3 regions of the Paenibacillus sp. AN1007 genome follow, and region 2 is predicted to be linked to each of the others. Evidence: a T-box and tRNA genes for the amino acid it is inferred to sense, from the RefSeq annotation. Region 2 holds a T-box; the other regions hold tRNA genes.
The links. The T-box of region 2 lies ahead of tyrS (tyrosine--tRNA ligase). A T-box ahead of a tRNA ligase gene usually reads a tRNA of that ligase, here a tRNA-Tyr.
Positions count from the first base shown of each region.

Region 1 (3,798 bases), 1.6 Mb from region 2:
GGCTGAGCTGTGATGGGGAGTGAAAATTACAGTAGCGAAGGTCATGATCTCACACTGCCAAGAAAAGCCTCTAGCCAGATGAAGGTGCCCGTACCGCAAACCGACACAGGTAGGCGAGAAGAGAATTCTAAGGCGCGCGGAAGAACTCTCGTTAAGGAACTCGGCAAAATGACCCCGTAACTTCGGGAGAAGGGGTGCCCCGGTAGTGTGAATAGCACGAGGGGGCCGCAGTGAAAAGGCCCAAGCGACTGTTTAGCAAAAACACAGGTCTGTGCGAAGCCGTAAGGCGAAGTATACGGGCTGACGCCTGCCCGGTGCTGGAAGGTTAAGGGGAGTGGTTAGGAGCAATCCGAAGCTGTGAACCGAAGCCCCAGTAAACGGCGGCCGTAACTATAACGGTCCTAAGGTAGCGAAATTCCTTGTCAGGTAAATTCTGACCCGCACGAATGGCGTAACGACTTGGGCGCTGTCTCAACGAGAGATCCGGTGAAATTTTAATACCTGTGAAGATGCAGGTTACCCGCGACAAGACGGAAAGACCCCATGGAGCTTTACTGCAGCTTGATATTGAATTTGGGTACGATCTGTACAGGATAGGTGGGAGCCTTTGAAGCATGAGCGCCAGCTTGTGTGGAGGCACCGTTGGGATACCACCCTGATCGTATCTAGGTTCTAACCTGGTGCCCTTAGCGGGTACGGGGACAGTGTCAGGTGGGCAGTTTGACTGGGGCGGTCGCCTCCTAAAGAGTAACGGAGGCGCCCAAAGGTTCCCTCAGAATGGTTGGAAATCATTCGAAGAGTGCAAAGGCATAAGGGAGCTTGACTGCGAGACCTACAAGTCGAGCAGGGACGAAAGTCGGGCTTAGTGATCCGGTGGTACCGCATGGAAGGGCCATCGCTCAACGGATAAAAGCTACCCTGGGGATAACAGGCTTATCTCCCCCAAGAGTCCACATCGACGGGGAGGTTTGGCACCTCGATGTCGGCTCATCGCATCCTGGGGCTGAAGTAGGTCCCAAGGGTTGGGCTGTTCGCCCATTAAAGCGGTACGCGAGCTGGGTTCAGAACGTCGTGAGACAGTTCGGTCCCTATCTGTCGTGGGCGTAGGAAATTTGAGAGGAGCTGTCCTTAGTACGAGAGGACCGGGATGGACGTACCGCTGGTGTACCAGTTGTTCCGCCAGGAGCACCGCTGGGTAGCTATGTACGGACGGGATAAGCGCTGAAAGCATCTAAGCGTGAAGCCCCCCTCAAGATGAGATTTCCCAGTATGTAAGACCCCTTGAAGACGACGAGGTAGATAGGCTGGGGGTGGAAGTGCAGCAATGCATGGAGCTGACCAGTACTAATCGGTCGAGGGCTTATCCAATAGCAGGTTTTGAGTCGCGTGAGTTTCGTTTCGAATCTAGTTTTCAGAGAACAACACTCTGAAACATATTCCCTGATAGCTCAGTTGGTAGAGCACTCGACTGTTAATCGAGTTGTCACAGGTTCGAGTCCTGTTCGGGGAGCCATGGAGAGGTGTCCGAGCTGGCCGAAGGAGCACGATTGGAAATCGTGTAGGCGTCACAAGCGTCTCGAGGGTTCGAATCCCTCTCTCTCCGCCACAATCTTTTTAGCAAGGCCCGTTGGTCAAGGGGTTAAGACACCTCCCTTTCACGGAGGTAACAGGGGTTCGAATCCCCTACGGGTCATAGTTATCTTAATAACTAAAGCTTGAGATGAGAGAAGCATCTCATCAAAAAAAGACTTGATTTTAATATCAGGTTTGTGGTAAGATCATAAATGTGTTATTCGGAGGCTTAGCTCAGCTGGGAGAGCATCTGCCTTACAAGCAGAGGGTCGGGGGTTCGATCCCCTCAGCCTCCACCATATAATATTTATAATGACGCGGGGTGGAGCAGCCCGGTAGCTCGTCGGGCTCATAACCCGAAGGCCGCAGGTTCAAATCCTGCCCCCGCAATTTAACTTTCCTAACCGAAAGTGATCTGGAACCGTGGTGTAGTTGGCCTAACATGCCTGCCTGTCACGCAGGAGATCGCGGGTTCGAATCCCGTCGGTTCCGCCATTTAAGATTTAACATGAGGGAAGCTGTTCACTAGATCTGCTGTATGGCACTGATGCCCTAGATAAGGTGTAGCAACTCAAGCTTTAACTTTATTGCGGCTCGGTAGCTCAGTCGGTAGAGCAGAGGACTGAAAATCCTCGTGTCGGCGGTTCGATTCCGTCCCGAGCCACCTTTATAGAAAACTTAATATGCCGGTGTAGCTCAACTGGTAGAGCAACTGACTTGTAATCAGTAGGTTGGGGGTTCAAGTCCTCTCGCCGGCACCATGTAATCCTGGAGGATTAGCGAAGTGGCCAAACGCATCAGACTGTAAATCTGCTCCCGTACGGGTTCGGTGGTTCGAATCCATCATCCTCCACCAGTTTTTAGGGGCATAGTTTAAAGGTAGAACAACGGTCTCCAAAACCGTTGGTGTGGGTTCAATTCCTGCTGCCCCTGCCAATTATAATTTAATGAATGTATTCTATATGGCGATCGTGGCGAAGTGGTTAACGCACCGGTTTGTGGATCCGGCATTCGGGGGTTCAATTCCCCTCGATCGCCCCTTTGTTATCTAATGGGGATTAGCCAAGCGGTAAGGCAACGGACTTTGACTCCGTCATGCATAGGTTCAAATCCTATATCCCCAGCCATTACGCGGACGTGGCTCAGCGGTAGAGCATCGCCTTGCCAAGGCGAGGGTCGCGGGTTCGATTCCCGTCGTCCGCTCCATAATAAGGCGCCATAGCCAAGTGGTAAGGCACAGCTCTGCAAAAGCTTTATCCCCAGTTCGAATCTGGGTGGCGCCTCCAGCATATTTTTAGTATATGCACACAGCAAAATAAGCCGGCGTGGCGGAATGGCAGACGCGCTCGACTCAAAATCGAGTGGGAAACCGTGGAGGTTCGAGTCCTCTCGCCGGTATTAATAAAAGAGTTCATTAGAGACTATCTCTAATGAACTCTTTTTTATTATGGCTTTAGCCAGTTGAGTGCGTGAAACGCGCGAAACAAAAAACCACCCGCTATGCGGGTGGAGGGATGAAGGGTTTGACCATTATGACCATTCCAATACAATTGAGATGTTCAGGCTCAAAAAGAAAGGAATGGTCATTCATGGCAACCAAGAGCTACAGCCTAGCTCACACAAAGTGGATGTGTAAGTACCACATTGTGTTCACCCCGAAGTATAGACGGAAAGAAATCTATAATCAAGTGAGAAGAGATTTAATCGAAATCTTTAAACGTTTGTGCAAGTACAAAGGAGTCGAAATCATAGAAGGTCACATGATGCCCGATCATGTCCATATGTTAGTAGCCATCCCTCCAAAAATTGCGGTCTCCACGTTTATGGGATATCTAAAGGGAAAAAGTTCGCTCAAGATCTTCGAAAAACATGCCCAGCTTAAGTATAAATACGGAAATCGAAAATTTTGGGCCGAAGGGTACTATGTGAGCACAGTGGGTCTAAATGAAGCAACCGTAAGAAAGTATATTCGTGAGCAAGAAGCACATGATCAGGCGGTAGATAAGCTGAGTGTAAAAGAATACGAAGATCCATTCAGCAGTAATCGAAGCAAAAAGAAGTAAAACCAGTTTACTGGTAAGTGAAAGAGACAAATTACACTGAGCCTGAACAGCCCTGCTGTCAGGCTAGCGTCTTTAGGCGCAGTTTGGCAACAGGGGGTTATACCCCAAGAGCAAACCACCCGTTGGACGGGTGGTCCTGATTTGGTTTTAGTACCTGATTCAA
Region 1 covers NZ_CP159992.1:385,041-388,838, forward strand. Annotated here, with positions in the region: rRNA gene ABXS70_RS01610 (23S ribosomal RNA) at 1-1,368, shown strand, start outside; tRNA gene ABXS70_RS01615 (tRNA-Asn) at 1,438-1,513, shown strand; tRNA gene ABXS70_RS01620 (tRNA-Ser) at 1,515-1,606, shown strand; tRNA gene ABXS70_RS01625 (tRNA-Glu) at 1,622-1,693, shown strand; tRNA gene ABXS70_RS01630 (tRNA-Val) at 1,796-1,871, shown strand; tRNA gene ABXS70_RS01635 (tRNA-Met) at 1,889-1,962, shown strand; tRNA gene ABXS70_RS01640 (tRNA-Asp) at 1,990-2,067, shown strand; tRNA gene ABXS70_RS01645 (tRNA-Phe) at 2,164-2,236, shown strand; tRNA gene ABXS70_RS01650 (tRNA-Thr) at 2,258-2,333, shown strand; tRNA gene ABXS70_RS01655 (tRNA-Tyr) at 2,343-2,428, shown strand; tRNA gene ABXS70_RS01660 (tRNA-Trp) at 2,435-2,508, shown strand; tRNA gene ABXS70_RS01665 (tRNA-His) at 2,538-2,610, shown strand; tRNA gene ABXS70_RS01670 (tRNA-Gln) at 2,625-2,699, shown strand; tRNA gene ABXS70_RS01675 (tRNA-Gly) at 2,704-2,778, shown strand; tRNA gene ABXS70_RS01680 (tRNA-Cys) at 2,785-2,858, shown strand; tRNA gene ABXS70_RS01685 (tRNA-Leu) at 2,892-2,970, shown strand; gene tnpA (IS200/IS605 family transposase) at 3,162-3,635, shown strand.
Region 1: it encodes a tRNA-Tyr, which carries the amino acid that the T-box ahead of tyrS (tyrosine--tRNA ligase) is inferred to sense. The anticodon was not compared.

Region 2 (3,798 bases):
GAAGGCGTACCTTATGTCGAGATCGGAGATGAGCATTACATCGTAACGATCTATGAACGCGGTGTACCTTCTTTGATTAAAAAATTGAATCAGATTGAAGAGGTGCTGTACTGGCTGCTGGCAGATATCATTTTCACAGCGGTACATGTCGAACTGCTCAATAAGTATGGTGTCGATAACGTGCATACGCATCTCGATTATTCAAGTGAAGAAGTAAAGCAGGAGATGGAAGAGAATGTAAAGGCGGCCTTTCAAATGATTGGAGATCCATATTGGACCTGGCATCAAAAGGGTAAACGGCAGGAATTGGAGAGCTATCAACCCAAGAAAGGGAAATCTTGGTAATGAGTGAACGGGATATTGAAGATGTATGGTATGATTATGCATTAACGTTTGTGGAGAAAAAGAACACCTCTGAACAAGGATGGGCTGCGCTTTCCCGGACTGAACAAGAAATTGCAGCGTTGTGGCTGTTTGAGGCGGATGTTTATAATGGCGGTTTTATACAATTTTTTTGCAACTGGGGAGAAAGGGTGTATACAACGGCCTGCGGCGCACTTCAAGCTATTGGCGCCAAGCAGGTGCTGGATAATATCAAGGAGCAGTATGCCTGTATTGCGCATCTCGCTGATGATGACAGGCTGACTGCACTTTGGGACATTCCGCGATATCTAGAGGCAGCTCAAGAAGAGCGTCTGGACGAGTTGGATCAGCAGCTCTGGAACAACGAGGATCAGGTTGCGGAGAAGGCTTACGCTTATTATCGCGAACAGCTTCCTATTGATCCCAAATGAACGAATCTCTGGTACAGAAACACTTCTACTGCAATACTTGCGCTTGCAATGCCTATAACGTTCCGCTATACTGGCTATAATTAAATACATGAAATACGTTGATAGAGCGCAGTAGCGGCTTTGTCCCTGTTACAGAAAGTCAGGGGTGGATGGAACCTGATACATACAAGGGCTGCGAATTACACTCTGGAGTACTTGGGTAATGCCAAGCGGAAGGGCAAACGATAACTTGCTGAGAGTGGTATGGAGCACTTGTACTGGACTGTATAAGCGTTCAGAAAGAGTTGTCCATACAAATTGGGTGGTACCACGGTTATTCTAATCGTCCCTTTGTCTGTAAAGACAAGGCGGCGATTTTTTTGTGTCCCAAAAACCAGCGGTATTGTAATTCAAAGCGAACGTAGGTCATGACTCAATTTTTATCATAGAAAAGGGGTTATTGTAATGAATGGAATGAACATTATTGAAGAACTGCAGTGGCGCGATGCCATTAATCAGCAAACAGATGCGGAAGGACTGCGTGAACTGACGGAGACAAAAGCCATTTCTCTGTACTGCGGCGTAGACCCTACAGGGGACAGTATGCATATCGGACACTTGATTCCGTTTATGATGCTGAAACGTTTCCAGCTGGCCGGTCACCGTCCGGTGATCCTTATTGGCGGTGCAACAGGTACGATCGGTGATCCGAGCGGTCGTCAGTCCGAGCGTTCTCTCCAGACACTGGAACAGGTACAGGCCAATGTGGATGCGCTGACTGCACAAATGAAAAAGCTGTTTGTAACCGAAGGGGACAATCAGGTTCGTATGGTGAATAACTACGACTGGACACATAAAATTAATGTGATCGAGTTCCTGCGTGATTACGGGAAAAACTTCAACCTGAATACGATGCTGGCCAAAGATGTTGTAGCAAGCCGTCTTGAAGGCGGAATTTCATTCACCGAATTTTCCTATCAGATTCTGCAATCTCTGGATTACCTGCACCTGTTCCAAAACGAGGATGTGCAGCTGCAGATTGGCGGTTCTGACCAGTGGGGCAACATTACAAGCGGTCTGGATCTGATTCGCAAAAAAGAAGGAGCCGAGGCGAAAGCTTACGGATTGACGATTCCGCTGATGCTGAAGTCTGACGGTACGAAGTTTGGTAAAACAGCTGGCGGTGCAATATGGCTTGATCCAAACAAAACGACACCATTTGAATTCTACCAGTTTTGGGCAAACACCGATGACCGGGATGTCATTAAATACTTGAAATACTTTACCTTCCTGAGCAAAGAGGAAATTGAAGCTTTGGCTGCGAAGGTGGAGACAGAGCCGCATAAACGTGAAGCGCAGAAAGCACTGGCCGAGGAAATGACCAAATTTGTTCATGGTGAAGAGATGCTGGAGCAGGCGAAGCGGATTACCGCAGCATTGTTCAGCGGAGACATCCGTTCACTTACGGCAGATGAGATTGAGCAGGGCTTCAAGGAAATGCCAACATTCGAAACAGACGGCGAAGCTAAAAATATTGTTGACTGGCTGGTGGATCTTGGCCTGGAGCCTTCCAAACGTCAAGCCCGTGAGGATGTTACCAAAGGAGCAATCTCTATGAATGGTGAAAAGATTACGGAGCTTGAATTTACGGTGTCGGCTGAGCACGCCATTGGCGGCAAATTCATCATTATCCGCAAAGGTAAAAAGAACTACAGCCTGGTTAAATTGAAATAAACCGCCAGGGTACAATATGCTGCTGCCGCAGACAACGGTGATGACGTAACAGTTTGCCATACATTACCATAGAGAACGGTAATATACGATTATACAATTACTGTTGACAGTGCTGCTGGCTTTGCTATACACAGTGTATATGCAAAGCCAGCAGCGATGTATATCCTATAAAAATGGCCTCCTTTGCTGATTAACAAAGGAGGCCATTTTTATATGTTTTAATACTGTATTTTAATGCTGATTAACGATGGCTGTGATCTCTTCATCCAGATCCAAAGTTACATCTTCACGATATGCGCGGATATTGTATTCACTGTGCAGGTAGCGAAGAATCGCTTCAATCATATTGGATTCCACCAAGAACTGACTGCGGCCCTGAATCCAAACTTCTGCGGAATAACCGGTATCTTCTTCCCAGCTCAGCTCTACATTAACATCTGTAGGACGTACACCTTTACGCTCTGCCATGTGAATGCAGATGGCATTCACAATTTCATCCATACTCAGAACCATAAATCTTAGTACCGTCCGTTTCTGTTACGATCATCGTCACGATCATCACGGCGGTCATAACGACCATCCGCTGCAGGTTTGCGGCGATTCGTGATTGCTCTGAACAGTGCCATAGCCAGCATAACAATCAGCATAATTGCTGCCACGTTTACGAGCAGCCCGAGAATGTTACCCAGTGCTCCCATACCGCCAAACAGTCCGCCGAACAGCATACCAGCCAGACCACCCAGCATCATACCTTTCATGAATCCACCACCGCCGCCGAAGAATCCGCCACGGTTGTTGGCAGCTGCGCCAGTATTGGAATTGTTACGGGAATTGGACTGACTTACATTGCTGTCTGATTTCTTAGGGGTGTTGGTATAACTTTTCGTTCCAGATTTGAAACCGCCGCCGCCCCGTCTTGCATCAGCGCTGTCCGGATTCGTAACGCCAACCGCTGCAAAGAGCAGTGTGAATGCCATGAAAACCATCATCAGATGTTTAATTCCAAATTTTTTCTTCATTGTATAGATCGTAACCCCCTGATTAAATTTGTTTGATTCCCCAAAATGGGCCTTACTCAAGTAATACGGTCAACCTGCTGTGACGTTTCAAAATTTAAATTAAATTTCTGAAATACTTGGACTCGGGTCCTGAATCGCCGCCTGACCATCCAACAGCTGGGTCACCCAATTACACCATTCCAGACCTGTTTGGGCGTTCATTAACCCTTTCTGCACTAGAATGTAGCTTCCGAATTCACGACTGCCGACACGAAGATTGTCCTGAGGTATAC
Region 2 covers NZ_CP159992.1:1,993,448-1,997,245, forward strand. Annotated here, with positions in the region: gene ABXS70_RS09025 (Imm63 family immunity protein) at 1-345, shown strand, start outside; gene ABXS70_RS09030 (DUF4375 domain-containing protein) at 345-794, shown strand; T-box leader at 884-1,127, shown strand; gene tyrS (tyrosine--tRNA ligase) at 1,248-2,507, shown strand; gene ABXS70_RS09040 (YxcD family protein) at 2,739-3,020, opposite strand; gene ABXS70_RS09045 (hypothetical protein) at 3,026-3,526, opposite strand; gene ABXS70_RS09050 (PadR family transcriptional regulator) at 3,626-3,798, opposite strand, start outside.

Region 3 (3,798 bases), 3.2 Mb from region 2:
AGATACTGCACTCTTGCCTGCCTGCGTCTCAGCAATCGGAATACCAAAGCTCTCCGCGAACTCGATCAGTTGTGCGGATGCTTCAGAGTACAGTACTCCACCGCCCGCAACGAGCAGCGGCTTTTTGCTGCTGGCAATCTGCTGCACTGCACGTTCAACAGCCGCCGGAACAGGAGGCCGGCGATCCAGGTAATGTACCTTCCGGGCGAAGAATGCCTCCGGATAATCATATGCTTCTGCCTGTACATCCTGAGGCAGTGCCAATGTGACAGCTCCTGTCTCGGCCGGGTCAGTCAGTACACGCATAGCATGTGTGACAGCAACCATGAGCTGTTCCGGACGCACGATGCGATCCCAGTATTTGCTGACCGCTTTGAACGGGTCCGTAGCGGATATCGTATAGTCGCTGCTTACTTCAAGCTGCTGCAGTACCGGGTCCGGCTCACGTGTAGCAAAGTTATCTCCAGGTAAAAGCAGTACCGGAATCCGGTTCACCGTTGCTGTCGCTGCCGCAGTGATCATATTTAATGCACCAGGGCCGATCGACGTTGTGCAGGCATAAATCTGCTTACGATTCTTTTGCTTGGCATAAGCTGCAGCTGTATGCACCATGCCCTGTTCATTTTTTCCCTGTATATAAGTCAGACTTCCAGGACTCCGCTCCAAGGCTTCACCAATCCCGGTTACGTTCCCATGTCCAAATATTCCGATAATGCCTTTAACAAACTTGGTTTCTACCCCATCTACCGAAATATACTGCTGATCCAGGTATCGAAGTAGGGCCTGAGCCATCGTTAATCGAATTGTTGTCATGAATTAATCGTCATCCTTTCCTTTACGGGTTAAGCGCTTAATCTAAGTTAAGTTTAAGCGCCTTACCCCTAAAGGTTAAGCGCTTAATTCATATGGTATTACAGGCTGGGTATTTTCGCAAGCTATTTTTGTAAGCGTTTTATTAAAATTAGTGATTATTTGCGTAAACAAGCTGGACAATATGGAGTTTTAAACACTGTTCTCTCTTTGATTGCGAAGACAAGATATAGAGTAATATGAGGAGGAGTCAACGGTTCTATTGTCTTTTGATATGCTTTCTTCCTTAGAGGTAAAAACACGCTGTTGAACAGGTGACATTCAATCATGGGTATTCATGGACTTAACACGAGGGAGTAGAAGGTATGGCTGAAGGAAAGACCTGAAGAGTTATAACGAAGGCTCCCCTATGCATAGCGGGTACACAATATAGGAATAGGGAATTAGACTTTTCCACGCAAAAAAAGAAAGAGACAGCAGATCCTGTCTCTTTCTTCTTCAATATATTAAGCGGGTGATGGGAATCGAACCCACGCTATTAGCTTGGAAGGCTAAAGTTCTACCATTGAACTACACCCGCATAAACAAAAAAATCGGGATGACACGATTTGAACATGCGACCCCCTGGTCCCAAACCAGGTGCTCTACCAAGCTGAGCTACATCCCGTTAGACATACCGGCGAGAGGACTCGAACCTCCACGGTTTCCCACTCGATTTTGAGTCGAGCGCGTCTGCCATTCCGCCACGCCGGCGTAGATTAGATTAAGTTATAATGGCGCGCCCTGAGAGATTCGAACTCCCGGCCTTTTGATTCGTAGTCAAACGCTCTATCCAGCTGAGCTAAGGGCGCAAATATTGGAGCGGAAGACGGGAATCGAACCCGCGACCCTCGCCTTGGCAAGGCGATGCTCTACCGCTGAGCCACTTCCGCAAAATAAGGGATGCGCGTGGAGGGACTTGAACCCCCACGTCAAAGACGCTAGATCCTAAGTCTAGTGCGTCTGCCAATTCCGCCACACGCGCATATAGTAAAAGTGAGTCATGAAGGATTCGAACCTTCGACACCCTGATTAAAAGTCAGGTGCTCTACCAGCTGAGCTAATGACTCATATAAGAAAACTGGTGGAGGATGATGGATTCGAACCACCGAACCCGTAAGGGAGCAGATTTACAGTCTGATGCGTTTGGCCACTTCGCTAATCCTCCATAAAGTGGTGCCGGCGAGAGGACTTGAACCCCCAACCTACTGATTACAAGTCAGTTGCTCTACCAGTTGAGCTACACCGGCGTATCAAATTGTTGTTTACATGGTGGCTCGGGACGGAATCGAACCGCCGACACGAGGATTTTCAGTCCTCTGCTCTACCGACTGAGCTACCGAGCCATATTAAAACTTACTCCAAGATACATTTAATGGCGGAACCGACGGGATTCGAACCCGCGATCTCCTGCGTGACAGGCAGGCATGTTAGGCCAACTACACCACGGTTCCAGATCACTTTCGGTTAGGAAAGCTGCAATTGCGGGGGCAGGATTTGAACCTGCGGCCTTCGGGTTATGAGCCCGACGAGCTACCGGGCTGCTCCACCCCGCGTCATTAATAAAAAATATATGGTGGAGGCTGAGGGGATCGAACCCCCGACCCTCTGCTTGTAAGGCAGATGCTCTCCCAGCTGAGCTAAGCCTCCGTAATATGACCCGTAGGGGATTCGAACCCCTGTTACCTCCGTGAAAGGGAGGTGTCTTAACCCCTTGACCAACGGGCCTTAATGGCTCCCCGAACAGGACTCGAACCTGTGACAACTCGATTAACAGTCGAGTGCTCTACCAACTGAGCTATCAGGGAAAATGGTGGAGCCAAGCGGGATCGAACCGCTGACCTCCTGCTTGCAAGGCAGGCGCTCTCCCAGCTGAGCTATGGCCCCATACATGTACTTCTTATTTAGTTACTATGGGCCTTGGTGGACTCGAACCACCGGCCTCACCCTTATCAGAGGTGCGCTCTAACCAACTGAGCTAAAGGCCCCTATCACTCGAAAAAAAATACCCCAACGGGGTTCCGCTTGGCGGCGTCCTACTCTCCCAGGACCCTGCGGTCCAAGTACCATCGGCGCTAGAGGGCTTAACGGTCGTGTTCGGGATGGGTACGTGTGGAACCCCTCCGCCATCGCCACCAAACGCGATTGGTCGAAGCATAGCTTCTTCCATTCATCAGAGTTATTGTTCTCTGAAAACTAGATTCGAAACGAAACCTACGCGACTCAAAACCTGCTATTGGATAAGCCCTCGACCGATTAGTACTGGTCAGCTCCATGCATTGCTGCACTTCCACCCCCAGCCTATCTACCTCGTCGTCTTCAAGGGGTCTTACATACTGGGAAATCTCATCTTGAGGGGGGCTTCACGCTTAGATGCTTTCAGCGCTTATCCCGTCCGTACATAGCTACCCAGCGGTGCTCCTGGCGGAACAACTGGTACACCAGCGGTACGTCCATCCCGGTCCTCTCGTACTAAGGACAGCTCCTCTCAAATTTCCTACGCCCACGACAGATAGGGACCGAACTGTCTCACGACGTTCTGAACCCAGCTCGCGTACCGCTTTAATGGGCGAACAGCCCAACCCTTGGGACCTACTTCAGCCCCAGGATGCGATGAGCCGACATCGAGGTGCCAAACCTCCCCGTCGATGTGGACTCTTGGGGGAGATAAGCCTGTTATCCCCAGGGTAGCTTTTATCCGTTGAGCGATGGCCCTTCCATGCGGTACCACCGGATCACTAAGCCCGACTTTCGTCCCTGCTCGACTTGTAGGTCTCGCAGTCAAGCTCCCTTATGCCTTTGCACTCTTCGAATGATTTCCAACCATTCTGAGGGAACCTTTGGGCGCCTCCGTTACTCTTTAGGAGGCGACCGCCCCAGTCAAACTGCCCACCTGACACTGTCCCCGTACCCGCTAAGGGCACCAGGTTAGAACCTAGATACGATCAG
Region 3 covers NZ_CP159992.1:5,469,608-5,473,405, forward strand. Annotated here, with positions in the region: gene iolD (3D-(3,5/4)-trihydroxycyclohexane-1,2-dione acylhydrolase (decyclizing)) at 1-813, opposite strand, end outside; tRNA gene ABXS70_RS24575 (tRNA-Gly) at 1,320-1,390, opposite strand; tRNA gene ABXS70_RS24580 (tRNA-Pro) at 1,404-1,477, opposite strand; tRNA gene ABXS70_RS24585 (tRNA-Leu) at 1,485-1,563, opposite strand; tRNA gene ABXS70_RS24590 (tRNA-Arg) at 1,585-1,661, opposite strand; tRNA gene ABXS70_RS24595 (tRNA-Gly) at 1,668-1,742, opposite strand; tRNA gene ABXS70_RS24600 (tRNA-Leu) at 1,754-1,834, opposite strand; tRNA gene ABXS70_RS24605 (tRNA-Lys) at 1,847-1,919, opposite strand; tRNA gene ABXS70_RS24610 (tRNA-Tyr) at 1,932-2,017, opposite strand; tRNA gene ABXS70_RS24615 (tRNA-Thr) at 2,024-2,099, opposite strand; tRNA gene ABXS70_RS24620 (tRNA-Phe) at 2,120-2,195, opposite strand; tRNA gene ABXS70_RS24625 (tRNA-Asp) at 2,226-2,303, opposite strand; tRNA gene ABXS70_RS24630 (tRNA-Met) at 2,332-2,405, opposite strand; tRNA gene ABXS70_RS24635 (tRNA-Val) at 2,424-2,499, opposite strand; tRNA gene ABXS70_RS24640 (tRNA-Glu) at 2,506-2,577, opposite strand; tRNA gene ABXS70_RS24645 (tRNA-Asn) at 2,582-2,657, opposite strand; tRNA gene ABXS70_RS24650 (tRNA-Ala) at 2,661-2,736, opposite strand; tRNA gene ABXS70_RS24655 (tRNA-Ile) at 2,764-2,837, opposite strand; rRNA gene rrf (5S ribosomal RNA) at 2,873-2,989, opposite strand; rRNA gene ABXS70_RS24665 (23S ribosomal RNA) at 3,086-3,798, opposite strand, start outside.
Region 3: it encodes a tRNA-Tyr, which carries the amino acid that the T-box ahead of tyrS (tyrosine--tRNA ligase) is inferred to sense. The anticodon was not compared.